4 regions of the Thalassotalea atypica genome follow, and region 3 is predicted to be linked to each of the others. Evidence: predicted binding sites of a transcription regulator. Region 3 holds the regulator's gene; each other region holds the start of a gene.
The links. Region 3 encodes FNR, which switches genes on or off when oxygen is low (the NO sensors DNR and NnrR bind a similar motif). Its sites were predicted from a motif close to TTGATCTAGATCAA; they were not measured.

Region 1 (7,590 bases), 1.9 Mb from region 3:
TCATTGCACAAATATTGAACATATTGATATTAGTAGCTATTACATTCCGGGTTTGGTTGAGAGTGAATCCAAGGGCGTGATGATTGATATGTTAAGAAAACTGGAACAAGTTCAGCAGATTAAGTTCAATTTGTCACTCATGCCAACAGTAAGAGTTCAAAAGAGTTTTCAGACTGGTGCAGTGTATAGCTACTTTCCTGAGCTTGAAGAATTTCGCCCATTACCTTCGTGCCGAACGGTGAGTTTTATGCAAAAGAAAATTATTGCAATAACTCGTCGAGGTGAACCTCCTATTCTGGATGCCTCTGATTTAGAAGGGAAACGAGTAGGGGCTGTTAAAGGGTACAGCTATGGTTTGGCTATCATAAACAATGAAAACATTGCTTTGCATCGAGTCAACAATGACACCGTCAATTTGCAAAAACTGTTTGCAGGTCGTATAGACGTTATTATTGGTGATGTGCATTCCACTATTGCAGCCATTAAACAATCAAAAATGGTTGCTCAACTTGAGTACGATGTAGATAGGCCTGTAGCGCTATTAGATGTTTTCTTTGTTTTTCCTGACCATGGTTATGGAAAAATTCATTGTGAACAAGTGTCAAAAGGGATTGAAATACTCAAAGAGCAAGGCGATCTCAAACGTTGGTTTGGATAGCGCTCGCATAAAAAAAAGGGAGACATGACGTCTCCCTAAAAAGCCACCCTTACGGGTTTTCTTGGAACTTGTTTGATTGACTATAAAACGTATTTCGCTGAAACTTGGGTGTAGAAAGAATCTGCATCTACATCTTTCATTTCAAATTGTCCCACCTCAAAACCAAACGATAATTTAGGCGTATAATTTTTAAATACGTTAATGCCCACTTGTGTACGTTCACGATCAGATTCGTCAGTTTCAATGTAACCATAGAATACGGATGATCTAATATCTTCAGTCCAAAAGTGACGATAAGCAGCCATATACGCGGTTGTTTCTTCTACTTCACCGTTGTATACGTCTGGAGCAGCGGTAACACCGACATAGCGGCCCATTTCGCCTTGATGTACCTGGAATCTAAAATCATCTTTACCTACGGTTTTAATACGACCGGCTACGGAAAAACCAACGGCCGTTTCAGTATCACCATTGGTGAAATTTAAGCGTCTTACCAATGCTGAAGTGGTTACATTACCCCAGTCTCCTTTGAAGGTGTATCGACCAATAATATCTGGTACATCGTCACTGGCGGAGTCGGCGTCAGGCGAGTCATCAATACTGTCGTTGCCCCAAGATTCAGGGTTTTCTAGCGCAATAGATAAGTTACCGTAGTCATACTTGAACATAGTGTTTCGTACGAAAACTTCACCCACCATAGGGCCAGCAAAGTCCGCAGTTTCTGCTAATGCGCTGGTGTTCATAAACGTTGTCCATGTTTGACCAGCAGTTAATCCTTTATATTTTATAAATGCGTGGCGTAACCTCGGATGGGATGAATTAGAAATGACTTGGTTACCACCGCCGCCATAAAAATCCATCTCTAGAAAACCGGTCACCTCGCCGTGAACAAACTTCATATTAAAGCGCGATTCATTAGCAAAAAACTTTGTTTGAGATTGATCCTCAGGCAGCTTTGTGCCACCGCCGATCCAAAAATCACGATAAGCGACATTACCATCGACATATCGGCCATCAATCTTGATGAAGCCCCCGAAAGTAATGGAGTCTGTCTCTGATAACTTAATCTCATAGCCTGCTTGAGCAGCACCAGAAGTGGCGATTAGCGCGCACACGAATGCGGCCTTATTGAAAAGCTTGTTCTTATTCATTGTTCTCTCCGGTATTTATAGCCTTGAGACTGGAATAGAAGTTTCCGAGTTTATTATTATGTCTATCGGCTATTTAGCTTGTTGTAATAGGCACAGAGAGACCCCTGTGCCTTTAGGTTTATTCTTCTAATGTACTTAAGTCACCTTCGTCTTGTCCTAAAGCTCTCGCTTTAAGCACACGACGCATGATTTTTCCTGAGCGAGTTTTCGGTAACGCGTCAACAAAGTCTGCAGTTTCAGGCATGGCAATTCGGCCCATTTCTTTAGCAACATGTTCTCGCAGCTCGAGTGATAACTCTTTGCTCTTTTCAATGCCTTGTTTCAAAATAACGTAGGTATGAATTGCGTTACCTTTTAGCTCGTGTGGTAGGCCAACAGCAGCAGCTTCACTAACAGCAGGATGACTTACTAACGCGCTTTCAATTTCCGCTGTACCTAAGCGATAACCACTGACTTTAAGTACTTCGTCCATACGACCGATGACCCAAATGTAACCATCTTCATCGATCTTGGCACTATCACCGGCCAAGTATCGCCAGCTGCCATCTTCTTCCTGTGACCAATATAAGTCTTTATAGCGGTCATCATCTTTGAAGATTGTCCTAGCCATACCTGGCCAAGGGTTTTTAATGATTAATTTACCTTCTTCATTTTCAGGCACGTCGTTGCCATCGTCATCTACTACCGACATTTCATTTCCAAAAAATGGTTTAGTAGCAGAGCCTGGTTTTAAAGGCGTTATTGGTAACGGACAGACCATGAAACCACCGGTTTCTGTTTGCCACCAAGTATCAATGATTGGGCATTTATCTTGGCCGATTACATGGTGGTACCATTTCCATGCCTCAGGGTTGATTGGCTCACCGACGCTACCTAATAAGCGAAGGCTTGATAAATCATGTTTTTGTGGCCAGCGGTCGCCAAAACGCATTAAGCCGCGAATTGCTGTTGGTGACGTGTACAGAATATTGATGCCGTACTTTTCAATAATTTGCCACCAGCGGTTCGGGTAAGGGTAGTTAGGCGCACCTTCATATAACATGATGGTGGCACCATTGATCAATGGTCCATAAACAATGTAACTATGTCCGGTGATCCAACCTGGATCTGCCGCACACCACCATCTGTCTTGTGGCTTAATATCAAATGCCATTCGGTGTGTGGTTGAAGTATAAACTGCGTAGCCACCGTGCGTGTGTAACATACCTTTGGGCTTGCCTGTCGTACCCGAGGTATACAGAATGAATAGTGGGTCTTCAGCGCTGGTTGGCTCGGTTTCACATTTAGGACTTGCGATAGGAAGCGCCTTTAAGTCGTGCAACCAAAAGTCACGTGCTGGTTCCATTTCAACGTCTAACTCGTTGTTTTTTACACAAATACAAACTTCAATTGACGGTGAGCGCTGCATCGCTTCGTTAGCAATTGATTTGAGATCAATTTGCTTTCCGCGTCGCCAACCGCCATCGGCAGTGATAAGAACGCGCGAATGGGCATCGTCGATACGTGAGGCTAAAGCTTCCGTACTAAAGCCTCCGTATACGACGGAATGAATTGCGCCTATTTTGGCGCAAGCGAGCATAGCAAAGACCAGTTCAGGAATTTGTGGCATGTAAATGGTTACGATATCGCCTTTTTGAACGCCCATGCTTTTTAGGACGTTGGCAAACTGGCAAACCTCACGGTTTAAACCGTTGTATGAAAAGTTTCTGACTTGCCCATTTTCACCTTCCCAAATAATCGCCATTTTATTGCGATTAGCGTTTTCTAAATGGCGATCAACCGCGTTGTGAACGATATTGATTTCGCCGCCGTCAAACCATTTATAAAATGGGGCATTGGATTCATCCAAAACATTGTCCCATTTTTTATACCAGCTTAGAGTTTCGGCTTGCTCGGCCCAAAAGCCCTCACGATCATTAACAGAGTAATCATAAAGTGCCTGATAGTCGCTGACATTGGCTTGGTCAATCACCTCTTGGCTGGGGTAAAAAATATCGTTTTTATTAGTTTCGGTCATTTGTTGTCTCCGTGACTTACCGAGCAGGCAAGTTGATTTCTATGTTTATTACATTAAGTTTTAATCTCACTATTAGAAATTAGACCTAAGTCTAAAATCCAGTTATTTCGTCTTAGACTTTAGTCGTAGTGGCGACCAATTGCATCTCAAATTGATACATTAAATCTTTATAAGTTAGAGCGTAAAGGTTAGTTAATTAATTGAATGCCTTAACATAACAAGGGATATTAAAGTACTTCATTCCGGCGATACGTTGCATTGAAAGATCAAAAAATTACAAAGATGTATCGACATTGTGCCAGATCAATATAAGTCAAAATCATCGGGGTAAACTGAATTCATCAACGAGGAGATAGTTATGGTCGCTCAACAATTATTTGAACAATTGACTGCGAAAAAACAGCAGCTCAGTCAGCGTATTGAAGCAATAACTAATGATTTTCAAAAAGGTCGTTCGGCAGATTTTGCTGAGCAAACGACAGAGTGTGAAAACGACCAAGTGCTTAACGTGATCCGTGATGAAGCCAAAGAGGAGCTCAAGCAAATTAATCACGCATTACAACGGATTAAAGACGATGCGTTTGGTCAATGTACTGAATGTGGCGAACAAATTGCCCAAGCGCGTTTGAACGCTTTACCTTATACCGATTTTTGTATTAATTGCGCTAACTAGGACAATCTTATGTTAAATGAAAAACACGATTTACATCACGAATTTCCAGAATTTAAAGAAGAAATCCATCACCTTAAAATGAATGATACTCGTTTTGCACGTTTGTTTAAGGAGTACCATGAATTAGATCACGAAGTGATCCGCATAGAGCAAGGCGTGGAAAACACAGCTGATGAATATTTGGAACAGCAGAAAAAACAACGACTACATCTAAAAGATGCTCTATTTACGATGCTTAAAAAGCATCAGCAGACAGCATAACCCCTGAATTTTTTGTTATTTGGTAAACTTCCTTCCTTTTCAATTTTGTACAGGCATTGACAATACCCGAGATAATTACTGTTATCGTCATTGCCTGTTTTTTTACCTTAATATATCCCTTAGAAGGCTATTTGCATTATTGTGAGTAGCTAAATCAACCAGCAATAACTCTGCCGTTGCGATCGCATCGTTTAACGCATTGTGAGCGTAATGAGCAGGCAATCCATAATTTTCGCGAAGATTGGTCAGCCGTAATTCTGACGGGTGATAATCGGCTTGTCGCATGTCCAAGCGACGTTTGGCAATTGCCAATGTATCAATAACGGGAAAAACAGGTACAAAACCGTACAGCTGTTTACAGGCTTGTGCCAAAAAACTGATTTCTATTTTAGCAAAATGAGCCAGCATCACTTTTCCTGCTAGGGCATTAAGCAGTTTTTCTATGGCGAATTTCAACTCGACACCACAGAGTTTTTCTTGCTCGGTTATTTGGTGAATGACAACATTTTCAGCGGCTAATCGCAGCTGACATTTGATGATAAAGTGCTCTGCCGTCGACAATTTAATCCGATGATTCAGCAAGTCAACGTAGCCAATGCTGAGCAATTGGTCGTCGATTGGATCTAGACCTGTGGTTTCAAAATCTAGCGCAAGTATAGGGACTTGATCAATAGGCGTATTTGGCTCAGGAAACGGCACCGATAAAAACTCTCGTATTGGACCAGATGGTGCTTTTTTCAATTGACGCTTTCGTTTTGCGTTTAAGCCAAAAAGTGAATTTAACATGCTAGGTGTACCTTAATACGTCGACTGTCGGTTATCTTGCATGGTTTTAATCACTTTGAATGCATCTTTTAGGTGTTCTCGTTCAAGGCGTGAGATTTCTTTCGGCGCTAGGTAGTTATCTGCTGTTTCTTCAGCGGCCAGCTGGTTGGACTGATGGCTCAAACGCAAGCTGCCTAAAAACTCAAAGGCATCAATTAAATTGGCGCTTGCTCCTTTGGTTAGCGATTTGGTTCCAGATGCTTGCTGCAATCGCTCAATAGTATTGACTGAGCTTATCCCTTCACTGAGCGCATAAATTCGTGCTAAATCTACAATGGGCGCAACGCCATTGTGCTTTAAGTCCATGCTTTTCTTATCTTTGCCATTTGAACTCAAGACAAAGTCCCTGAAAAAACCCAGTGGCGGTTTATGCTGCAGAGCGTTTTTTGACAAATGTGCGATGAATAAACTCGATTTTTGAGTTTTTCTGAGCATGGCGCTGCGCACTCGCTCCAATAACATTTTGTCTCCATAAACGGTGGTTAAATCGAAAAAGATGCTGCAGTGCATTAGTGCTTTAGGGTCTGGAGTGTCTATCCATTGTTGAAAGTACAAATGCCATTGCTGCTCTGTTTGCCGCCATTTCGGATTAGTGGCCATGACTTGGCCAGGGCAATAAACAAAACCACAGGCATTTAGACCATCACAGACGAATTGCGCTAGTTGTTCAAACCAAGGGAGTTGTGCCTCGGTGACACTGTTGTCGATGATGAGTGCATTATCTTGATCTGAATGGGCAAATTGTTCTTGCCTCGCTTGTGAGCCCGCGGCTAACCATGCATAAGATACGGGCGCCTCGCCGAGTTTTGCCTCGCCAAGTTCAATCAACCGAATAGTAAAAGCCATAGTAATGGCGCTGATGCTTTTACCGACTTGCTCTGCTGTGGTGCCAAGTTTCGTCATTTTAAGCTGTAGCTTAGGTAACATCTTGCCAATGTCCACGAGTGCTTCGATCGATTTCGCGCGATGTATTAAGCTGCTTAGATTGATGGCATTTTGCCCTTCATAATGCATCAGATCAGTAATGGTTAGCATGCCATCGAGCTGTCCCTGTTTGGTAATAGGTAAATGATGAATATGGTGACTTGTCATTAAAACCAGTGCATCAAAAGCGGTGTGGCGTAAATCTAATGTGGTGATATTGGGGGTCATAATGGTGTGTATTGGTTCATTTGGTGATATGCCTTGAGCAATACAGCGTCGACGAAAGTCTTTATCGGTTACTATTCCTTTAACCTCGTCATTGTTATCAACCACCACTAAACAAGAGTAACCTAGTTCCGTCATTGTTCTTGCTGTATCAGCGATACTTTGGCCGATATTTATGCTGGCGGCAGGTGATTGGTATAGCTGCTCAAGCGCGGTATTTGATAACGACGAATTGATGATCGCTTCTTCATGAAGCTGCGACACTGTGGACTTTAGTCGCTCTTCAGCTGATTGCTCAAAAAATTGCACCGTTTGAGGGTAATCAACGACTGCGGCTAACAAATCTGTCTTGCTAACGGCATAAATGAGGCAATCTTCGTCGACATGCACACGGATGTCAGCGTATTTTTCAGGATAGGCAAAAATAGAACAAATATCACCTTCACCGTATTTGCCCAATAGAGTGCCATCGATATCAAGGTAACTGAGCGCGCCCTTTCTAACAATGTAAAAATGTGGTGTATCAAAGGACTCTGGTGGCAAAAATTGCTCTTTCACCACGTAGCAAATATTAATTTGCCTGACTAAGTGGAAAATCGCCATTTCACTTAATGGTTCGAAAGGCGTTGTCGCCTTGATAAATGCATAAATTTCGCTGAGTTCGTTATCCATTGCCATTCACCTTGGGGTTGATGCAAGTAAATTTTGTGGACTAACGTCATGATAGTCAAATGCTTTGAAGCAAACCTAGACTAAAGTTGAATACCTTGCGAAATCATTCGTTGCTAATGTTTAGCGTAAGTTAGTTTGATAGTGGATAAATCTCATTTGATTGTTCACTGGGTCTTGTTCACTA
Region 2 (7,590 bases), 940 kb from region 3:
CGAATTTTGTATTAACTGTCACGAGATGAAAGATAATGTATATCAAGAGTATACACCTACAATTCACTATTCTAACCGCACGGGTGTAAGGGCTGGTTGCCCTGATTGTCACGTACCGCGTCCGTGGGTACATAAAGTTGTCCGTAAGATCCAAGCATCCTATGAGGTGTATGGCTGGTTAACAGGTAAACTAGATACAAAAGAAAAATTCAATGAACATCGTTTTACCATGGCAAAGAGCGTATGGAAAGCGATGAAAACTACCGATTCAAGAGAATGTCGTAACTGTCATAATTTCGAATCCATGAACCCAGAATTTCAAAAGCCACGTGCTCGTAAACAACACTTAAATGCATTTGAAACAGGACAAACCTGTATTGATTGTCACAAAGGTATTGCGCATCATGGGGTGAGAGATCAGTTGACGGAAGAAGAGCTAGAAGAAATTGAAGCGCCTAATCCTGATTATATTCGTGAAGTACCTCAATTGTACAAAGATGGTTTAGCTAGGGTAGAAGCAAAAGAAGCGGCTGAAAAAGCGAAATTGAAAGAGCAAAAAGCGGCTGAGAAAGCGAAAGTTAAAGCGCAGATAGAAAAAGCTGTCGCAGAGGCAACAAGCAAAATGTCAGTAGGTGCTCCATTAGAAGCAGCTCCTAAAATAAGTGATAAAGGTGCAAAATCTGCGTCGAATATTGACATTGATTGGACTAATGCAAGTGCCGTTGATATTAGTGTTTTCTACCCTGGTACTGCTTCAATCGAGTGGATCTTAGGACGAAATCACGGTGGTAAACGTGCATTCTCAAAAGGTGATCGCTGTACAGAATGTCATAGCGAAGAAATTGCAGATATTGGTAATTTAATCGCCTCAGGTGAAAGTGAGAAAATTGAAGATCCAGCATTAATACCTGGTAAACGTGGTAGTTTTGATGTCGCTATAAACGCGACTCATGATAGCGAAAATCTTTACTTGAAATTTAGCTGGTCTGAAGGTGAGCATGCACCAGCACCATTTGTTGATGGCGGTAAAATGGATCCTGAAAACTCCATGAAACTTGCGTTCATGATCGCTACAGATGAAGTTGAATATGCTGACAGAGCAGGCTGCTGGGGAACCTGTCACGCTGACGCGAATGGTATGCCTTTTGAGCCGACTAAAGAGACACTATTAGGCTCTGACTTGGCTAAACGTTTAGACTTTAATGCAGGATTAACCAAATATGTTAAAGAGTCTCGTACTGAACTAGAGCTAAAAGGCCGACGTGGTAAAGCACTTGGTGGCTGGGATAAGCTGAAAAGTGAAGACGAAATCAAAACTGCTGAAGACGCAAATCAGTTCATGGATCTTGTTCGTTATAAGGCTGGTACTGGTGAGGTTGAAGACGGTATTATCTTAGCTGAGCGCAAAATGCATGGCGGACAAGGTGCTGAATTTGCGGCGACATTAAGCGATGGTATTTGGTCTGTTGTTATTAAACGCAAACTGAAATCTGATAAATCAGGTGATGTAAGCATTGAAGCAGGTAAGGTTTACAACTTTGGCTTCGCAATACATGATGATTACACTAGTGGTCGTTATCACCATGTATCATTTGGCTATAAATTAGCATTAGACAATGCCGATGTAGAAATCAACGCAGTTAAGCTGTAGTACTTTCTACAACATATAAGGAAATGTAGAAAAAGGCTTTTTGTGAAAACAAGAGGCCTTTTTTATTGGCCTGCTGTTAATACATAAGAATTGCCTGGGGCAATTAATAGCGCCTTTACAATGCAATGCTTCATTGGACATTTAGACTAGAAGAAGACAATTTGACATGATGAAGTCATAATCATGTTGAGTGTTATTCGTCAATGAATTAGCCTAGGCAAACACTGAAAAATATATTATTTAAAGGAAGAGCAATAGGTATGAAAATAACATCAATTGTATTTTCATTGCTTTGTCTCGCTACTGCGCTCGTATCAAACACTATTATGGGCGCAGGTATGTGGTTTTGGGTGATTGTGATAATTGGTATAATTGTTTTCATTTCAGCATTCATTACTAAACTTAATATTGTAGGCGTGATTTTAGCTGGGCTACTTTCAATTGTGTCTGTTTGTGCTGTTTTATTGGGGCTTTTAGCAGCCACGATTGGCGGCTCATTCAAGCTTGGTCATCTTGAAGGGTTACTGCTTGTCTTATTTGCCCTAGTCGCAATTACGGGAGCAATAATAATCACTCTCAATAAGAAGCGTTTGCGTTCACAAAGAATGTTTAATGCTTAATTTTAACGAACGTAAAAAGGAATAATTGTTCATGCGTGTCTTGATGATATTAGTTTTAACTTTAAGCTTTTCTGGAACATTATTTGCCAAAGAAGTTGTAGTAGAGATTTTAAAGAAAAAATACATTCCTGCCCACGTCACTATTGAAGTAGGTGATACCGTGGTATGGAAAAATGTGGAGAAGCGTCAATACCACAATGTGTGGTTTAAACAATTTGATAAAGAAGAACCGGATTATTTTTTCCCTGACGAAACTTATCAGAGAACATTTGACAGTGCAGGGGAGTTTCCTTATGAATGCGGGCCACACCCTAAAATGAAAGGCATGGTCACAGTAAAAGGCAAGTAGCCTGATTAGCGAAAATAATGCGGATTTACTGTCTAAAACAATAATCCGTGAGAGCCTGCAGCAGCACCTAAAACAGTGAAAATACTCAACGTTAATAGAACTTTATGCATGACATGGATTTTGTTAAACGTGGCGCGGCTTTTAAGCTCTGCTTGCTTTTTAAACCAGCGATGCAAAAACAGGGGTTCAAGTACAAATAACACGATAGTGAAAACTAACCATATCAATACCATTGCATGAAGCCACCAGTACTGAAATAGATAAAAACGATACCAACCGTCCATGTAATCTAGCATGAAAAAACCACTAGCCCCTGCCAATAATGATACGACTTTGGCTTGAACTGCAAATTTTCCTTCTAATAGTTCAAATAAATCCATGCGCTTTGATTGATCAATCTGTGTTTTGAGTGCAGGAATGAGAATTGTAGTGACAAACGCAACACCCCCTATCCATATCACAATGGCAAATATATGGAGTGTACGAGCCAAAATAAATACGTCATGTTTATCCATAAATTACTCAAAACTATTGAACTTGGTACATACTAATATGGTATCTATTTATTTGAAAATAGATAATTTTTCATCGCTAAACTGCGTTTATCTGGGTAAAGGTTGATCGGAATCAAACAAGCTTTAATGCGGCTTGCGACAGGTAATTTAAGAGAGTATTTTAGCTGCTGCTTAACCTAAATTTGACGAAAAAGAATACTATGATTGATAAAAATATTAATGCGCATGACTCGGACTCATCGTTGTTTTATCAAGAGCAGTCGAACGAAGTTTCACTTTTCGAATATGCTTTTGGACATGAATTACCCGTACTCATAAAAGGCCCTACAGGCTGTGGTAAAACTCGCTTTGTTGCGCACATGGCGCAAAAGTTAAATAAGCCGCTTTACACCGTCGCATGTCATGACGATTTGACCGCGGCCGACCTAGTTGGTCGGCATTTGATCGGTCCAGACGGTACATATTGGCAAGACGGCCCGTTAACTAAAGCGGTTCGTGAAGGTGGTATATGCTATCTAGATGAAGTTGTTGAAGCGCGTAAAGATACTACTGTTGTATTGCATCCACTAGCCGATGATAGACGCGTATTACCGTTAGAACGTACAGGTGAGCTAATTGAGGCGGCGCCAGGTTTTATGTTGGTGGTTTCTTACAATCCCGGCTATCAAAATCTATTAAAAGGAATGAAACCCAGTACTCGTCAACGTTTCGTTGCTTTACGTTTTGATTATCCATCAGCAGAACTAGAACAAGAAATATTAATTAAAGAAGCCGGTGCAGATCCTCATTTAGCCTTTAAGTTGGTGGAATTAGCACAAGCACTAAGGCGTTTAGAGCAAAATGATTTAGACGAAGTGGCTTCTACGCGGTTGCTTATTTACGCAGCAAAGATGATTTCTAGTGGCATGAACCCAATGGATGTATGTCGCTGTTGTTTGGCTGAGCCGTTATCGGACGACCCAGAAACAGTAAATGCATTAATGGATGTTGCTAAAATATACTTTGATGAGTGAGTCAATGACGTACTCGTTAGCGTCTAACAACGCTGTAATGAGTAACGATAAAAAACTACCTGGTGATTTGGCCATGTGGTTTTTTATCTTAGCTGAACTTACCGTTTTCGCCATATTTTTTATTGCTTTCGCTGTCACAGAACAATTCAATAGTGAGATGTTTGTAGCGGGTAAAGCTCAGCTCCATACCGTGTCAGGTTTAATAAATACTATTGCATTGATCACAAGCAGTTATTTTGTAGCGTTGTCTTTAGTTGCGGTTTCAAACGGGAATAGTAGAAAAACAGTTGTCTTACTCGTACTTGGTATGTTGGCCGCCGGTGTCTACATGGTGGTGAAACTTTGGGAATATAGCCAGCTATTTTCTCTGGGTATTGACCTAGAAACTAACACCTTTTTCACTCTATATTTCTTGATAACGGCTTTTCATTTTCTTCACGTCGTGCTTGGCATTGTAATATTGATGTTTATCGCAGTTAAAGTGTCGAAAGGTGGTTATAGCTTGTCTATTTCAGGTTATGAAGCTGGTGCTAGTTATTGGCATATGGTTGATTTAGTGTGGATTATTTTATTTCCTCTAATTTACGTTATTTAGTGGGGTGACCTGTAATGTTAACAACAACAAAAATCTCACTGAGTTGGTCTTGGTTAATCATATTAACATTGGTATCGGTTGGCCTTGGCCGTTTCCTTGAGGAACCCGCAATATTTGTACTTTCCGTCTTATTTATTGTGTTCCTCAAAGGCCAGCAAATAGTTGATAAATTTATGGAATTGGAGCATGCGCCTCGTATCTGGCGAGTTGCATTTTTGTGCTATGTTTTTATTTTGCCGGGTGTTATTTCGTTAATTTATATTTTATAGTGAGATGAGTGAGCAATATTATTTTATAAGGAGATTATGAATGAGTAAGTCTGAGCAACACCAGCGCTCTGCTGTAATTTATCAATCACTGTATTTAATGAATTTGCTACTTATCCCCGGCATTGCGTTTATCATCTTGCTATGGTTTTTCAAAAAAGAGTATCAGCAACTTGGTTGGCAAAGAATTCACTTATATCGTTCAGTGCAATTAACTTTTCTGGCCGGTTTCTTCATTATAATCATTCCGTTATTGGTTGTTTTTTCAGCAAAACAATTTGAAGCTTCTATACTTGTTATGGTTGTTTATTTTGTGTCCATACATGCCGGTTTTGTAATGTTAGGCATGTTAAACATTGCAAGGGCTATGGCGAGAAAGCTACCGATTTTTTGATATAGAGTAAAATTGATAAAATATTTAACGTATTGTTATCTCTATCAATAGAAACTTGATTTCCATCAAATCCTAGTAAAACACTCAGGTATATCATAGCTAAGCTTTATTTCTTAATAAGGGAAAAAAACCATGTCTGAGAGCTTTACTAAGGGGATGGCTCGAAATATTTATTATGGGGGAAGTATATTCTTCTTTCTAATATTTTTAGCTTTGACCTTTCACACTACCAAAGAGATGCCACAACGGGATCACCGAGAGAACATAACCGAAGCTGTAGAGCGCGGGAAAGAACTCTGGGAAGAAAATAACTGTATCGGTTGTCATTCATTAATTGGTGAAGGTGCTTATTTTGCGCCTGAATTAGCTAATGTGTATCAACGTCGAGGCGGGGAAGCTGGCTTTAAAATGTTTTTTAATGGTTGGATGAAAGCTCAACCGTTGAATATTCCTGGCCGTCGTCAAATGCCTAACTTCCATCTTACCGATCAAGAAATTGATGATTTAGCAGAGTTTTTGAAGTGGACTTCAGAAATGGATGCTAACGGTTGGCCACCAAATATTGAAGGGTAGTGCAATGAGTACATTAAAATATCAATCACAAGCGGTCGCAAAACCTTACTTCATTTTTGCAATGCTATTATTTGCAGGTCAAATATTATTTGGCTTAATTATGGGATTACAATACGTAGTTGGCGATTTCTTGGCTGGCGCAATTCCATTTAACGTGGCACGTATGGTCCACACTAACTTACTAATTGTATGGTTATTGTTTGGCTTTATGGGTGCTGCTTATTACCTAGTTCCTGAAGAAGCCGAAACAGAGCTACATAGCCCTAAGTTGGCTATTGCGTTGTTTTGGATATTCGCAGCAGCAGGTACATTAACCATTTTAGGTTACTTACTGGTTCCATACTCTACGTTAGCGCACATTACCGGTAATGACATATTACCAACGATGGGCCGTGAATTCTTAGAGCAACCCACCATCACTAAAATTGGTATTGTGGTTGTTTGTTTAGGCTTCCTATTCAATTTAGGTATGACTATTCTTAAAGGTCGAAAAACAGTTATTAACCTTGTGTTATTGACCGGTCTTGTAGGCCTTGCGGTATTCTTCTTATTCGCTTTCTATAACCCAACAAACTTGGCACTAGATAAGTACTTTTGGTGGTTCGTTGTTCACTTATGGGTAGAAGGTGTTTGGGAATTAATCATGGGCGCTATCTTGGCTTATGTATTAATCAAAATTACTGGTGTTGACCGTGAAGTAATTGAAAAATGGTTGTATGTCATTATTGCTATGGCGTTGATCACGGGTATCTTAGGTACAGGTCACCATTTCTACTGGTTAATGACACCTGAATATTGGCAGTGGGTTGGTTCTATCTTCTCTGCACTAGAGCCGTTACCTTTCTTTGCTATGGTATTGTACGCGTTTAACATGGTTAACCGTCGTCGTCGTGAACACCCTAATAAAGCCGCTACTTTGTGGGCATTAGGCACAGCTGTTATGGCATTCTTAGGTGCTGGTGTTTGGGGCTTCTTACACACGTTGGCTCCTGTAAACTTTTACACACATGGCTCTCAGATAACTGCGGCTCACGGTCACATGGCATTCTACGGTGCTTATGCAATGATCGTGATGACAATTATCTCTTACGCAATGCCTAAAATTCGTGGTATTGGTGAAGCTAATTGCAACCGTGCGCAAGTATGGGAAATGTGGGGGTTCTGGTTAATGACCGTTGCCATGGTATTTATCACCTTGTTCTTAACAGGTGCTGGTGTACTACAGGTATGGTTACAACGTTTACCAGAGTCAGGTGAAGCATTAAGCTTTATGGCAACACAAGATAAATTATCAATTTTCTACTGGATGCGTGAAGTGGCAGGTGTGTTCTTCTTATTAGGCTTACTTACTTACTTTGCTAGTTTCTTTATCAAAGAAAAAGCAGAAGCGTAGTCGGATAAAACATATCTAATGCAAACTAAAGCCGTGGCTTATACCGCGGCTTTTCTTTAACTTTTTAAATGAGAGTATTAAGTTGGATACAGAAGAAAAATATATGCCGCGTAAAGAAGGGCATAAAAGAGTATTGCAAAAAATATCAAAGGTAATAGCAATTATTTCAATCATTGTTGCAATTATCAGTGCATTATCTCTATTGACGATAGATGCTGATG
Region 3 (7,590 bases):
GCCGTTGGTGGCTATGGCTTGATCATATGGTTAATTCAGGCATTTGGTGGTGTTATCCCTCACTAGAAATATCACCAAGTAAGTCATTCGTATTTTCAGCAATAAAGTAAAAAACTAGAACATCGAGGGTTATCAACATGAAATGGTTTAAAAACCTCTGGCACACACTTAACACGCCAGCTAAATACCTTACTTTAGGCTCCATTAGTTTAACGGCGTTCTTAATGGGGGTTATTTTTTGGGGTGGTTTCAACACAGCGCTAGAAGCAACCAATACAGAAGAATTTTGTATCAGTTGCCACAGCATGGAAAGCAAACCTTATCAAGAACTACAAAAAACCGTACATTGGTCAAATCATTCGGGTGTCCGCGCTACTTGTCCTGACTGCCATGTACCACATAGCTGGGGTAGAAAAATTGCAAGAAAAATGGAAGCTTCAAGTGACGTATGGGGTTGGTTCTTTAAAACGGTCAATACCGATGCTAAGTTTGAAAGTAAACGTTTAGAGATGGCGTCTCGTGAATGGGCTCGCTTTGACCGAGACGATTCCTTAGCTTGTAAGAACTGTCATAATTACGACTCCATGAAATGGGAAGACATGTCTAAGCTAGCACAAAAGCAGATGAAACGTGCCGCAGAAAAAGATCAAAGTTGTGTTGACTGTCATAAGGGCATCGCACATACCTTACCTGATATGGGCACAGCTAGAGCACCAGAGTTAATTGCAGAGGTGGGTACAGGGCCTAATAGTTTCATCACAGGTCAAGAATACTTCACCGCCTTAACCAAGCCATTATTCTTTAGCTCAAACGGCGATGTTGAAGCAGGTACCCTAAATGTTGCCACTAAAGTTAACGTATTAGAGAGCAAAGACAAGCGCGTGAAAATTGCCATTGAAGGGTGGCGTAAACAAATGGGCGCTGGTCGAGTGATTTATCGAGAGTTTGGCATCAACATGCTTACCGCTCAATTAACTAAAGATGCGGCCAAAACCGAAGGCGTTATGAAAGGCTTTGAAGAAAAAGAAGATGAAATGACGGGCCTTAAATGGCAACGCGTTGAAACAACGCTATGGACCGATGCTGATTACCTAATTACCGAGCAACAACCGTTATGGGATTATGCGCGAGACACCTTTAGAAGTAGCTGCAGTGTTTGTCATACGCAACCAGATGAAGCCCACTTTGATGCCAACACTTGGCCAGGTATGTTCCAAGGCATGATCGCTTTTGTCAACATGGATCAAGATACACAAGCACTAGTACAAAAATACTTACAACAGCACTCATCAACGTTTGTTAAAGAAAAACACTAATTGGAGCCTATCTCATGAAAAGAAGAAGTTTTTTAAAGGGCATATTAGCGACATCATTTACCCTAGCAAGTACCGCTTCAGTGTTAACACCACTAAACGCTTTAGCAAACGTCGGCGCTAAAAAACGTGACGATTGGTTAACCACTGGCTCACACTTTGGTGCGTTTAAAATCAAACGAAAAAATGGTGTTATTGATCAAGTTAAGCCGTTTGATTTAGATAAGTATCCAACAGACATGATTAACGGTGTTAAGGGCTTAGTCTATAATCCATCACGAATTCGTTACCCTATGGTACGGCTAGATTTTTTATTAAAAGGCCATAAAAGTGATACTACACAGCGGGGCGATTTTCGTTTTGTTCGAGTCACTTGGGATCAAGCATTAACACTCCTTAAGCAATCACTTGATGAAGTACAAACTAATTACGGCCCGTCTGGCTTGCATGCAGGGCAAACCGGCTGGCGTGCAACAGGGCAATTACATTCTAGTACCAGCCATATGCAGCGCGCTGTTGGTATGCATGGAAACTTTGTTAAAAAAATTGGTGATTACTCAACAGGTGCCGGGCAAACCATACTGCCGTATGTGTTAGGTTCAACAGAAGTTTATGCTCAAGGAACTTCATGGCCGCTTATTTTAGATAATGCTAAAACCATTATTTTATGGGCTAATGATCCTTATAAAAACTTACAAGTGGGCTGGAATGCAGAAACCCATGAAAGTTATGAATACCTTGCGCAACTAAAAGAGAAAGTAAAACAAGGTAAAATTCGTGTGATCAGTATAGATCCCGTGGCATCTAAGACTCAAGATTACTTAGGTTGTGAAAAAATCTATGTTAATCCACAAACCGATGTCGCCTTAATGTTGGCTATCGCTTATGAGCTTTACTCCAATAATTTACATGATCAAAAATTTATCGACGGTTATAGCTTAGGGTTCGAGCGTTTTGTGCCGTATTTAACTGGCGAAAGTGACGGTATTGCTAAAACCCCACAGTGGGCAGAAAAAATTACATCGGTGCCAGTTGAAGTGATCAAAGACTTGGCAAAAACCATGGTTGCTGGTCGCACGCAAATGTTAATGGGCTGGTGTATTCAACGCCAGCAACACGGTGAACAACCTTATTGGATGGCGGCAGTCTTAGCCACTATGATCGGGCAAATTGGATTACCTGGTGGCGGCATTAGTTATGGTCATCATTATTCAAGTATTGGTGTGCCTTCTTCTGGCGCAGCGGCTCCAGGGGCTTTCCCACGAAATTTAGACGAAGGTCAAAAACCAATTTTCGATAGCGATGACTTTAAAGGTGCAAGCAGTACCATTCCAGTAGCACGTTGGATTGACGCTATTTTAGAGCCAGGCAAAGTCATTGACGCTAATGGCGCAAAAGTTACTTACCCTGACATAAAAATGATGATTTTCTCAGGTAACAATCCGTGGAATCACCATCAAGACAGGAACCGTATGAAAGAAGCTTTTCATAAGCTTGAATGTGTTGTAAGCATTGATATCAACTGGACAGCAACCTGTCGTTTTTCAGATATTGTATTGCCGGCTTGTACGACGATGGAGCGAAATGACATTGATATTTATGGCAGTTACGCAAACCGTGGTTTGCTGGCAATGCAAAAAATGGTTGAACCGCTATTTGATAGCTTGTCTGATTATGAAATATTCACCCGTTTTGCCCGTATTCTAGGTAAAGAGAAAGAATATACGCGTGGCATGACTGAGCTTGATTGGCTTAAGAAGCTTTACAGCGAATGCAAAACTGCTAATGATGGTAAATTTGCAATGCCTGATTTTGAACAATTTTGGCAAGACGGTTATGTACACTTTGGTGAAGGTAAGCCTTGGACTCGACATGCTGACTTTAGAGATGATCCCGAAATAAACCCTTTAGGTACACCGTCGGGGTTAATTGAGATCTTTAGCCGCAAAATTGACCGCTATCAATACGATGATTGTAAAGGTCACCCAATGTGGATGGAAAAAACAGAGCGAAGCCATGGCGGCCCTGGGTCAGACAAACACCCGATCTGGATGCAATCTTGTCACCCTGATAAACGGTTACATTCACAAATGTGTGAGTCAAAAGAGTATCGCCAATCTTATGCAGTACAAGACAGAGAGCCGGTTTATCTAAACCCTGAAGACGCTAAACAACGTGGCATTAAAAATGGTGATGTGGTGAGAGTATTTAATGACCGGGGCCAATTACTTGCAGGCGCTGTTGTCAGCAACAATTTTCCCCAAGGTGTTATCCGCATACATGAAGGTGCTTGGTATGGCCCTGTTGGCGATGATGGCAGCATTTCTGGTGGTGCAAAAGTTGGTGCACTTTGTAGCTATGGCGATCCAAACACATTAACCCAAGATATTGGCTCATCTAAATTAGCGCAAGCTTGCTCTGCCTATACCTGTTTAGTAGATTATGAAAAATTTCGTGGTAAGTTACCACAAGTAACTTCATTTCAAGGACCATTGGAGATAGGTGCGTGACTAAATCAAGAACGGTAAATCAAGGGGCTACGCAAGAAACGGCTGCAGACCTAGCTAAAGAAAGTCAAGCGAGAGCAATCGTATATAACTTTCTCTCATCACTCTTTGCCAAAGAAGTGACCTCGGATTTAGTGATGCAATTATCATCAGAACAAGGGCAGAGCTTTTTAGCTTCACTTGCCCTTGAGCCAAGTTTGTCGGCTTCAATAAGTGAGATTAATACTAAATTGGCGTCGCTTAACTCTGAACAAGCAGTGCTTGAACTTGCCGCTGATTTTTGCGGCTTGTTCTTAGTCGATGGCAGAACCAGTGTGTCACCATATGCTGGGCAATATTTTAGCTCGAAGACAAATGATGCGGTTAGTAATCAACCAAGCTCGCGGAAGAAAAAAGATAGGGTTGAACTTTTTGGCGAGCTTCACCAGAGAATGATTTCGTTTTTAACGGATAATAAATTGCAAATTCATAATGACTTTCCTGAGCCAGGAGATCATATTGCGATAATTTTGGCTTATATTGGCCACCTATGTAATACAGCAGGGCGTAAGGAGCAGCTTGATTTTATAGAGCACTATCTCATGACTTGGCTCGGTGATTTTGTCAGCCAAGTGAATAAACACGATAATGGTTCGTTCTATAATGCGGTTGCAGAGTTAACGTTACAGTGGTTAAAATTTGATATTATCAACCTAAAATAATGATTAGCTCATAAAGTAAAAAATAGCTATAAGCTTTATTTGGGTGAAAAGAGACAATTATTGGCTTCCTACGACTTAGTGTGTGTATCGTATAGGAAGCCAAGAAAGAGTAAGCATTTATTGGTTAATAATTATTGCCGGTGCTAACCGCCTTTTTATTGTAATGGGGATTTATAGCCTTGCGGCTTTAAAGCTAGAACATCACAGTTGAGTCTATCAATAACATGTTCTGCTGTATTACCAATAAGTGCTGCCGAAATTCCCGTTCTGCCAATGGTGCCGAGGATGACTAATTCAGCATCAAGTTGTGTTGAAAGGCTCTCGATAATGTCTTCAGGTAGACCTTCGTTTACATAGGTGTTTTCTACTGGAATACAAAATTTCTCGGCGTGCACCTTCATAGAGTCTTTATGGTGCTGCATCATAGTGTCATTGTATTGACTTGCGTCGAATTCTGGAATTTCAATGGCAATGTTAACAGGCGTGCCAGGAAAAGAATTAACTAAATGTACATTAGACTTGATCAGTCCAGCTATGTGGATAGCTTCTTCCGTGATTTTGTCATTAAGTGATTGATGTTCTGACTCATCACTACCAGCATTGATGGCAGCAATAATATTGCCATTTTCTGGCCAACTATGGTCTTTTACCAGTAATACTGGGCAAGGACATTTACGTAGCAAATGCCAATCAGTTGGGGTAAATATAACGGATTTGAGCTTGTCGTGTTGGTGGGTACCCTTAATAACCATGTCATAGCTATCGTCTATTACTTTTTCAATGACAGCTTCAAAGGGGCGATTATGCCAAACAACTTGAGTGTTGATATTAATGTCACCAAGCTCTATGTCAGCTAAAATATCTTTGATCCACTGTGCGCGATCATCTATTACTGTTTGACGCATCGACTCGCGTTCTTCACTAGAAAGCATGGTGGTCATTTCGTATGAAAAGTCGAAGATACTTAAAAAAGCAGTTACAGAAGCATTTGTTAATTTTGCCATGTGTATAGCACGCTTCAATGCTTTTTGGTCTTCAACAGTGGGATCGATTACAACTAATATTTTTTGATACTTTTCCATGATTGCCTCTCATTACTGTTATGAGCCTGTTATAACCATGATGCAACAGGCATAAAAACAATAATTTGTTTTAAATCAACATTTAGACGCAATAAATTATTGCGTCATTAATAGCATAGTATGGAAAAATAGTGATGAAAAGTGTTGAGCAATATTAAATTAAAGCAACGCTGTACTGTACAGCTTGTCTCTATCTAAAATAGTGATCAGTTTTCCGTTAACTTCAATTAAACCCTCTTTATGAAAGCGGTTTAATAATCGGCTAATGGTTTCTACCGTCAGACCAATATAATTACCGATATCGCCGCGGGTCATGGTTAATCTAAATTCTTTAGAAGATAATCCACGTTCTTTATAACGATCACATAGTGACGCGATAAAGGTAGCTAAGCGTTGTTCGGCATTTTTTCTATTTAGCAACGACAACATATTTTGATCAGTGCGAATTTCCTGGCTCATTAAACGAAGTACTTGACGCTTTAAAGATGGCATAGAATCAGAAAGTTGATCTAGTGTATCGTATGGAATTTCACAGACCATTGCGGTTTCAAGTGCTTGAGCAAAACTTTGGTGTTCTGTGTTTGATATTGCGTCGAAACCAAGTAAATCACCTGCTAAGTGAAATCCTGTAATTTGCTCTTCGCCATTTGCGTCTATGGTATAGGTTTTAAATGTACCAGAACGGATAGCGTATAGAGAATGCAGTTCTTCACCGTCGGCGAAAATTTTCTCATTCTTACGAATAGGTCGCTTACGATCAATAATGTTATCTAATGTGTCTAGTTCTTGCTCATTTAGTGAAAACGGTAAGCATAATTCACTGATGCTACAATTTTGACAATGGATATGATTATTAGCATCACACGATTTTTGAGGCATTGGCTCTCGATTCCAATTAATTAATGCATTTGCAAGTACACATGATATTAAAACCACGCACTATAGGCAACCTGTAAGCTATAAATTCCATAACAAATTAGTGACAAACCTATGAATTGGCGAAATCTAATATCTTTGACTAACTTTCCAATTGAGAAAAAACCAAAGGACAATGTAACGAGCGCTGGCAGTGTACCTAGCCCGAAAGCAAACATGATACTTGCACCATTTAACGCGTTGCCACTTGCTAGCGACCAAGTCAATGTTGAGTAGACGAGCCCACAAGGTAGCCAGCCCCATAATGTACCTAGTAACAGTGCTTTAGAAGGAGTAGTTACAGGAATTAGCTTACGGCTAAGTGGCGATATATGTTTCCACAAATGTTTACCTAGGGTTTCAAGTTTTGACAGTATCATTGCCCATTGCCCCATGTACAGGCCAAGCAATATCAGGAATAAGGCCGCCAAAACCCGTAAAATGGTTAATGGAAAACCTAAAGAATGTATCGCTAATGAGCCAGTAAATCCGGCAATTGCGCCAATTAATGTATAAGAAAGGATCCTGCCAATATTATACGAAAAAACCAGTATAGCACTGGGTTTACGCTTGTTTTGTGGCATCGCGCTGGTCAACATGCTGGTGATACCGCCACACATGCCAATACAATGTCCGCTACCCAATAAACCAATGATAAAAGCAGAAAAAAAATCTATATTCATGTCGCGAAGTCTCTTGTAGGGCAAATGGCTTTTACATTTAACCTAAAATGGACTGATAAAATCAGTTACGATTATTCTTACTTTTTTTTGCTATCAGGGTGTTCTGATAGTTTTTCTGATTCATTTTTACCTGGGCCGTCATTATTTTCATCATCAAACAGTATACTTAAACCTTCTTTTTCTAGGTCATCAAATTGTTCAGTTTTTACGGCCCAAAAAAACAAATAAATACCAATAATTGTTAGCAACACAGCAACTGGAATTAAAACGTAAATTACACTCATGCTTTTAATAATCTTAATGAATTTGTGATAACCAAAATAGAACTGGCTGACATACCAATTACCGCCATATAAGGGGTAATCATCCCTGAAACAGCTAGTGGTAGT
Region 4 (7,590 bases), 570 kb from region 3:
TTTGGCTTACACACGGCAAAATACGTGCAACCTGGGTCGTATAGTGTGTTGGGCTATATTTCGATGAATTGTGAAAGTTTGGGGCAAGCCATCACCAAGATACAGCCATTTGAAAAACTAGTTGGCGATATGGGCACAACCTCATTTGAAACACTCGGAGAGCAGGTTAAAATCAGCTGGCATTGTCAATTTACTGAACCACAAGTAAAGCGTCACATGATAGACAACTGTTTGGCCTCGTGGTTAACTTTTGCTCGCTATTTAGTCAGTCAAGACAGTAATCCCAGCGCTTTACGGTTAATGCGGAAACGACCTAGCTTAAGCCAGCAAAACGAGTACCAAGCACTATTTAATTGTCCTATCGAATACGGCCAAGACGAAAATGCCATTATCTTTGATAAAACCCTGTTATCTTTACCGCTAAACAAAGGCGATCAACAGCTACTGTCTACTTTAGAAGACCACGCACAAAGTCTTATTTTGAATTTAAACCGTGAGACAAGTTTTCCGGAACAACTCAGTGCAATGATTGAGCAGTCATTAAAAATGGGCCAGTTTCATCAACAGGATATCGCCAATAGTTTAGGAATAAGTACAAAAACTTTGCAACGGCGATTGGCCGCACAAGGGTTAAATTTTCAATCAATATTAGATGAAACACGGCTGAAAGTAGTGAAGCAATATTTGGCCAATCAGGTATTGCCCCTTAACCATGTCAGTGATGCATTAGGATTTAAGGAGCCGCGTTCCTTTTACCGTTGGTTCAATAAACTCACTCAAATGACTCCAGGTGAATATCGAAAAACGCTTACACAATAATCTTTCACTCATAAATAAGGGAAGGTAATTATTCATTACCTTCCCTTTGGCACTGACAATTAAACTTACTTAAAAGTTATAAATGAAGCCCGCGTAATAGCTACGGCCTAAAATGCCCCAGCCATTTCTGGTTCCATAACTTGTGGTCCAGTGATCTAGACCTGTATGATCGGTAACATTATTGATACCGGCATAAAGGTTGGCATTTTCGGTCAAGTCATAACTAACACGAATATCATGCATGATTGAGTTGCCTGGCGTATCTGAGTCACGAAACTCTTTCGATACATCACCATTTAGACGCCCCGTTTCTCTGAATTTAAATACCCAGCTTGCACTGAAATCACCTTGTGAATATGTTGTGGTGAAATTACTTTTCCACTCTGGAATACCTAATTCACCAACATCATTGTCAGTTACAGATACGGCATCAACAAAGTCAAACTGTGTTAATGAAGACTCGTACATGCGAGTAGCGACAAGTTTAAAGGTAAAGTTATCAATGGCATAATCGGCCTCAATATCTAAGCCTCGACGGCGTGACTCATCAGCATTTACACTGCCTGGACGAACGTGAAGCACATCGCCATTAGTATCACGAGAGACTTGTTTACAAAAGTCGTTATCAACTGAGTTAGGTAATAAATCAACACAGTTACTCATCATACCGCTAGCACTATAGCTTGTGATCATATCTTCTAGTTTGATATCCCAAAAATCTAGTGAAATGCGTAAGTTATTAACAAATGTTGGTTGATAAATAAAACCTACCGTTAACGTTTTAGCTTCTTCTTCCCGTAAGTCAGAGTTACCTTCTGTGATTGACTGTCCTCTTTGAGTACTGATGTTTGAACTCCAGCCGGGCTCAATGCCAAACTTGGCACAGTTAGCGACACGACGACCGTCTTTTGGACCTCCATCAATCTCAGTGTAATGACATGGATCTGTCATAGTGGTGTAACCAATTGACTGTCCAGAGAATAGTTCGTTTAACTGCGGTGCACGAACGGCACTAGAGTACGTTGAACGAAAACGAATTGAATCATTTACTGTCCAGTTAACACCAAATTTTGCACTAGTAAATGATGATGACTCAGTCGAGTACTCTGCTTTTCTCAGCGCGGCTTCAACATCTAGTGCCTTTATGCCAGGTAAATCCGAAACAATAGGCGCGAGCACTTCAGCGTATATTTCTTGGATGTTTCTGCTGGCATCCATAGGCGTTTGCATACTGGTCAAATTACCCGATTGCCACAATTCAGATGGCGCGTACTCTAAACTTTCATATCGTACTTCTAAGCCAGCACTCATTTGCAGTGCACCTGCTGGAAGCTCCATAAGATCACCTGCAATATTGGCAGAAAACGCATGTGAAACCACGTCAGTTACACTGGTGTGCTCATCTAAAACGTAGTCCAGAACTTCTTGTGATGGGCGTTCAAATGGACTAAATGAGGGACAAGAGTTGCTTTCTTGGCACGGACCAATAATAGCAAATTGGCTATCGATTCTATCGGTTCTTAAAGCGTTACGGTTAGATAATTCCGTTTTACTCTTACCACTAGAAAAGTTGACATCCCATGCCCAATCTTCGAATGCTAAACCTGACAATGTGACATTGGCTGACAGGTAATCACGCTCGTTGTCATGACGTCTTGGTCCTGCTTCATAAAAAGTATAATGCAGCTTCGTCCAGCCACCATCATCAGTCAGTGCTTTTTCTTCAATGCCTGTAGGTACATCAAAGGTAAAGTCATTTCCTAATTGAATCCATTTATTCAAAAACGGAGGATCAATTTCGTCTTTAGACTTGGCACGTGAATAGGTAATATCTGCTGATAGATCAAAACTATCGAACTCATAATTCAACGCAGCATAAGCGTTTACGCGTTCAAATGGGTCTTCAATCATGCCCCAACGGTCAAGAGGAAATCCACTGCCGTCATTCGTTAACCAACCATCGTAAACATTGCTTGCTGGCGTTCTAAGTGAATAGCCGCCTGTAGATTCATTAACGTCATACCAATCAAGGGTATTATAGTCATTATTCCAGATACCAAAAATGGTGGCTTCACCGCCCCACTCTGTTGTGGTTAAATCTCGTAGCCACACTTTATCAGGAATACCGTCTTCAGCTCCTGTATTTCTTGGGTTTGCTACAGAGCGCTGTTGAGGGCCTGAGCCTTTGCGATCGCTTTGACGAAGGGCTGACTCATCTAAGTAATCAACTGAAATTGAAAGGTTACCGCGATTATCATCAAAATTGAAACCGTGGGTTAAGGTAAAATTTCGTGTGTCATGCCCACCATCATTGGTACCACCAATCTGACCACGTAAAGACGTGCCTTCGTAATCTTTCTTCAGGATAAAGTTCACCACACCGGCAACCGCGTCTGAGCCATAAACAGCAGAAGCTCCACCAGTCATCACTTCAACGCGTTCAAGTAACTCTGATGGGATCATACCAATATCAGCGTACATGGTCTGAGCATCATCAGTAATAGGGGTTGGGCGCTTGCCGTTAACTAGCACTAACGTACGTGTTGCACCGATACCGCGTAGGTTCAATACATTAAGTCCTGAGTTACCAAATGAATAGTTACCTGATGTAGAATCTAAACCTTCACCAAATTGTGGCATTGAGGTCAAAATGTCATTTACATTAGTTAAACCCGATATCTTGATGTCTTCAGCAGAGATAACAACTGTTGGCGTCGGCGCGTCAAATGTTGTCCGTGAGATTCTTGAGCCCGTTACCATTATTTGCTCTACGGCTTCTTCATCTGCCACAGTATTCTTAGCTAACTCGTCTGCGTGAGCATTTAGGCTAATTGAGCCAACCACGGCGCTAATAGCCAAAGCTAGCGCATTTTTGCGTAGCATACTCCCTTCCTGTTCTTTGTGTTCCATACTTTCCTCTTTTTATTATTAACTGGTTATTGATCTTTTTATTAACAGGACGAATCGATCTTTCATGGTTTTTATGCTGCGACCGCTAAGCTCAACACGCCTGATTTAAATGCATCGGTAGAAGCGACAGCATCAAATAATTGAATTCAATATATTTACATAAATATACCGGATCCAATATATTGTATACAATAATGATAAGTATGAAGAAGATCAACAGTTAAGATCTTTTCAATGATCGACTGCATTTCTGTTAATGAGTCCCTTAGGTAATGTAAATAGTGGCTTCACTTGACTCAAAGGTGATTTATTATTCCCCTTTAAATTCAACAACTAATAACACAGACGAAAATTCTGGTAAGAATGGAGCTAACAATATTGGATAAGAATAACGCAAAGTCATCAGTCCATAGAAAATAATGCTGGCGTCAAAAAATTATGCAGTTTTAAATATGTCTGAAACTGTAATTATTGTGTAATTAGCAGCACTAAATGAAGTTTCATTAAGAAAACCAATTGATTAGCATAAAAATAAAGCAGTACTAAAACCAATAAAGGTTATTGAACGCTCATGCTATTTTGAGGTATTAGAAAATGCGGCTGACATTAAATAAGAGTATGTACTGGCATTCAATTTGGCATCTTATTTAACACGCTTTTTAAAGGTGTTAAATATTGTTCATAGTTTTGCCATTGCTGTGTCGCTGTTTTGTAGATAGGCTGGCGTACTTGTTCAGAGCTAGGTGTTTTTATATTGCGCTTAGTGTTATGAAAATCCATACAAGCTGGTTCAAAGGTTAAACCACAAAAATCGAGCATTCTCCTCAAAAGACTGAATGTATTATTAAGAGGCGTTACACAGAATAGAAGCATGCCTCATAAGGTAAATTGCAAGAAAGTAAAACACCTAAAGACATAACATAAACAAAGGGAGAAACGTCATATGCTTCCCCCTTGCGTTTTAAAATATTCGCAGACCAATAACTACGGCTTTAACGCCAAGACGTCTGATTTAAGCAACTCAAGAATTTGCTCAGAAGTATTTCCGATCAATCGACCAGTTATACCTGTTCGCCCTATAACACCAATAACAACAGTACCTGATTTAACTTGTGCCGCAGTACTTAATATCACCTTGCCAGGATGACCAGCATTAATATGAAAATTTTCAGCCGGAATATCAAATTGCTGAGCTAATCTTGTAATTTCACTGCGGTATTCACGCATTGCGTTGTTTTCGAGCTCATCTTTATAAAGCAGCCCTAAATCCCTTAATAGTGGAGAAAGAGGAATGGTGTAACACACATGCACTTGGGAGTTCGAATGTGCAGCAAGAGATTTTGCTTCAGCCAATATTTTTTTATTCAATGCTTGTTTTGTTTCTTTGGTCGCACCTAAATCGATAGCAGCTAAGACATTCCTTGCCTTACGCCACTTTTGCTCTGACACAATTAACAAGGGACTTGGACACTCACGTAATAAATGCCAATCTGTTGGGGTGTAAAAAAGTGTTTCTGAGCGATGTCCTGTTTTGATAACCAACGACGGGTTAGATTTTTTTGAATAATCTTCTACCCATGCAGGAATACGCTTTTCCCAAACAACTTCAACGTCGTAATTTACACCTTTAAAATCAATCTTTGACAATTGTGCTGTTGCATTTAACTTCAGGGTTTCAATCACTTTATTCTTTATGGACACAATATCATTGCTTACTGCCCGAAGGTTTTCATAACAAAAATAGACAATATGCAAACTTGCACTATATGTTGGTGCTAGCTCAATGGCACGCTCTATTGCTGTGGGATCTTGTTCGGCAAAGTCGGCGATAACGAGTAATTTATTCATAGCAAATGTCCCCTTGTTACTTAATGTTTTACAAAAATATCAATCCAAAAAGAATAGTTATAAAGCTAACTAGATACAACAACTAAAGTAATTTCGTTTAAGGATCCGTCACAGTCAGCGTATAAAATTACTGCAAAGACTTCGTTGATTTAAAACATAAAAAAGACCGAAAATAGCTTTACTAAGCCATAAACTGTTTGAGCAAAAGCGGTTGGAAGTGTTTATTTTTTGAGCACGATTAATTATTATAATCTAATCTATATTAGATTAATTACAAATATATAAATAAGAAAACCAAGAACCCCAAAGCGATGCAAGGAGCGAACGTGAAGGTAACAGAAAAAGGGAATTATCTGATAATAACCAGCTATCCGTTGAAATTTGCTTGGATCTGTTTGCTTAGCATATTTCTTAGTATATTTGCCGGCGCCATACAATTAGTTGACCAAGTCCCCATTTTGCTTGGGGTAACGATTCCAACGTTAATTCTGTTCATATTCGACTTCAAATTAACCATTTTTGATTTTAACAATCGTGAGATGTTGCAAACAAACTACTCCATTACAGGAAAAAGGGCGCTTACAGTACCATTTAACGAAATATTTACCGTTGCCCAAAACACGGCTAACGGCTTAGCAATGACACTCGGTTGTGTTCAAGTGCTCACTCATGAAAATAGTTATCAGGTAACGGCAATAAGTGATGCATCCGCTGCTGAATTGAGCAACCTCGTAACAAAGCTGAAGCACTTGTTAAAAATCAGTTAACAGCACGTTTAATAACGGATAGAGGCCAATTTCACTTCATTTGCTTGACGAAAAACTTACCGGTTTTTTAAATAAATTATTTCAAATCTCTCGAATTCAAGATAAAGTCTATCTATCAATTACCTAGCACTAAGGAAGCCTAATGGAAATTAACCAATGGGTAGACGAATTATTTGAAGTATTCGATGAAGACAAAGATGGAGTAATCAATCGTAGTGAATTTGTCGAATTGATTGATTGCCTACTACAGGATAAAGGTATCCGCATGTGCGAAACTATTTTCAAACGATTCGACAAAAATCACGATAACTCTATATCGAAAGAAGAATTAAGAGAAATGGTGATCGAATTAGCCCTTTAACAGGGCTAACTTTCTTTTCCTGTAACCTACGCTTACTCCGTATCTGAGTCCTAAGTCCCCTTAAAGCTCATATCGTGAGCCTTTTCGATACATTATGTTTGTTCTAACACCACTAAAAAATGTATGGCTATGCTTAAGCAGTACAGAGTTTGTACATCAAAAAAAATCTGCTTCCAACAGGTAATTTTACCCGTTTTGACGCCTGCCCAAAGAAATAGGTGCACTTGATTTTTACAAATTATTGATAAAATATTTGTCTCATTTTTTTGTTAAATTTCACACTTTTAGCTATATATTAAGTATCAGCTTTCAACGTTTATCATCATGCCACTTTCGTTCATTAAAGAATCAAGCAAACCAACTCCTCCACCTTGGAAGATTGCCATAATTGACGATGAAGAAGACATCCATACGATCACAAAAATGGCCTTAAAGCGATTCAACCTTGATAACCGTGGACTAACCTTTGTTCACGCTTATTCCGCTAAAGAGGGTAAAGAGCTATTACGCAACGAAGCAGAGGTCGCGATCGTGTTTCTAGACGTTGTCATGGAAACAGATGATGCAGGATTAGAATTTGCTCGATGGATGCGACAAGACCTAGAAAACCACTTTACTCGTATTGTACTTCGCACAGGGCAGCCAGGTCAGGCGCCCGAAGAAAAAGTCATCATGGAATATGACATCAATGATTACAAAGAAAAAACCGAGCTTGATAGAAAAAAATTATTCACCACTGTTTTTTCAGCGCTTAGAGCATACCGAGATATCATGGCAGTAGATGAAGCCAGAAAATACCAACAGCTTTATCGTGAAGGACTCGAGCGGGTCATTGACTCAACTAGCAACGTACTAGAAAAAAGAACCTTACAACATTTTTTTAGT

Region 1: the regulator FNR is predicted to act here: its motif matches at 4,120-4,133, upstream of QUE03_RS00755 (TraR/DksA family transcriptional regulator).
Region 2: the regulator FNR is predicted to act here: its motif matches at 3,238-3,251, upstream of QUE03_RS07925 (CbbQ/NirQ/NorQ/GpvN family protein).
Region 4: the regulator FNR is predicted to act here: its motif matches at 5,806-5,819, upstream of QUE03_RS14855 (universal stress protein).

Annotation. Positions count from the first base shown of each region.
Region 1 is NZ_AP027364.1:171,073-178,662, forward strand. It holds gene QUE03_RS00740 (substrate-binding periplasmic protein) at 1-658, shown strand, start outside; gene QUE03_RS00745 (hypothetical protein) at 739-1,809, opposite strand; gene acs (acetate--CoA ligase) at 1,928-3,826, opposite strand; gene QUE03_RS00755 (TraR/DksA family transcriptional regulator) at 4,185-4,499, shown strand; gene QUE03_RS00760 (HP1242/YdcH family protein) at 4,509-4,760, shown strand; gene QUE03_RS00765 (exonuclease domain-containing protein) at 4,863-5,546, opposite strand; gene QUE03_RS00770 (putative nucleotidyltransferase substrate binding domain-containing protein) at 5,559-7,406, opposite strand.
Region 2 is NZ_AP027364.1:1,717,531-1,725,120, forward strand. It holds gene QUE03_RS07905 (NapC/NirT family cytochrome c) at 1-1,651, shown strand, start outside; gene QUE03_RS07910 (hypothetical protein) at 1,912-2,271, shown strand; gene QUE03_RS07915 (cupredoxin domain-containing protein) at 2,303-2,620, shown strand; gene QUE03_RS07920 (hypothetical protein) at 2,653-3,135, opposite strand; gene QUE03_RS07925 (CbbQ/NirQ/NorQ/GpvN family protein) at 3,336-4,148, shown strand; gene QUE03_RS07930 (cytochrome c oxidase subunit 3 family protein) at 4,153-4,743, shown strand; gene QUE03_RS07935 (cytochrome C oxidase subunit IV family protein) at 4,758-5,012, shown strand; gene QUE03_RS07940 (hypothetical protein) at 5,053-5,403, shown strand; gene QUE03_RS07945 (c-type cytochrome) at 5,536-5,976, shown strand; gene QUE03_RS07950 (cbb3-type cytochrome c oxidase subunit I) at 5,981-7,369, shown strand; gene QUE03_RS07955 (hypothetical protein) at 7,452-7,590, shown strand, end outside.
Region 3 is NZ_AP027364.1:2,661,385-2,668,974, reverse strand. It holds gene torE (trimethylamine N-oxide reductase system protein TorE) at 1-66, shown strand, start outside; gene torC (pentaheme c-type cytochrome TorC) at 138-1,316, shown strand; gene torA (trimethylamine-N-oxide reductase TorA) at 1,331-3,823, shown strand; gene torD (molecular chaperone TorD) at 3,820-4,521, shown strand; gene uspE (universal stress protein UspE) at 4,677-5,603, opposite strand; gene fnr (fumarate/nitrate reduction transcriptional regulator Fnr) at 5,763-6,482, opposite strand; gene QUE03_RS12180 (sulfite exporter TauE/SafE family protein) at 6,530-7,201, opposite strand; gene ccoS (cbb3-type cytochrome oxidase assembly protein CcoS) at 7,279-7,485, opposite strand; gene QUE03_RS12170 (heavy metal translocating P-type ATPase) at 7,482-7,590, opposite strand, start outside.
Region 4 is NZ_AP027364.1:3,228,146-3,235,735, forward strand. It holds gene QUE03_RS14840 (AraC family transcriptional regulator) at 1-819, shown strand, start outside; gene QUE03_RS14845 (TonB-dependent receptor plug domain-containing protein) at 889-3,729, opposite strand; gene QUE03_RS14855 (universal stress protein) at 4,714-5,577, opposite strand; gene QUE03_RS14860 (hypothetical protein) at 5,904-6,344, shown strand; gene QUE03_RS14865 (EF-hand domain-containing protein) at 6,487-6,705, shown strand; gene QUE03_RS14870 (DUF3369 domain-containing protein) at 7,030-7,590, shown strand, end outside.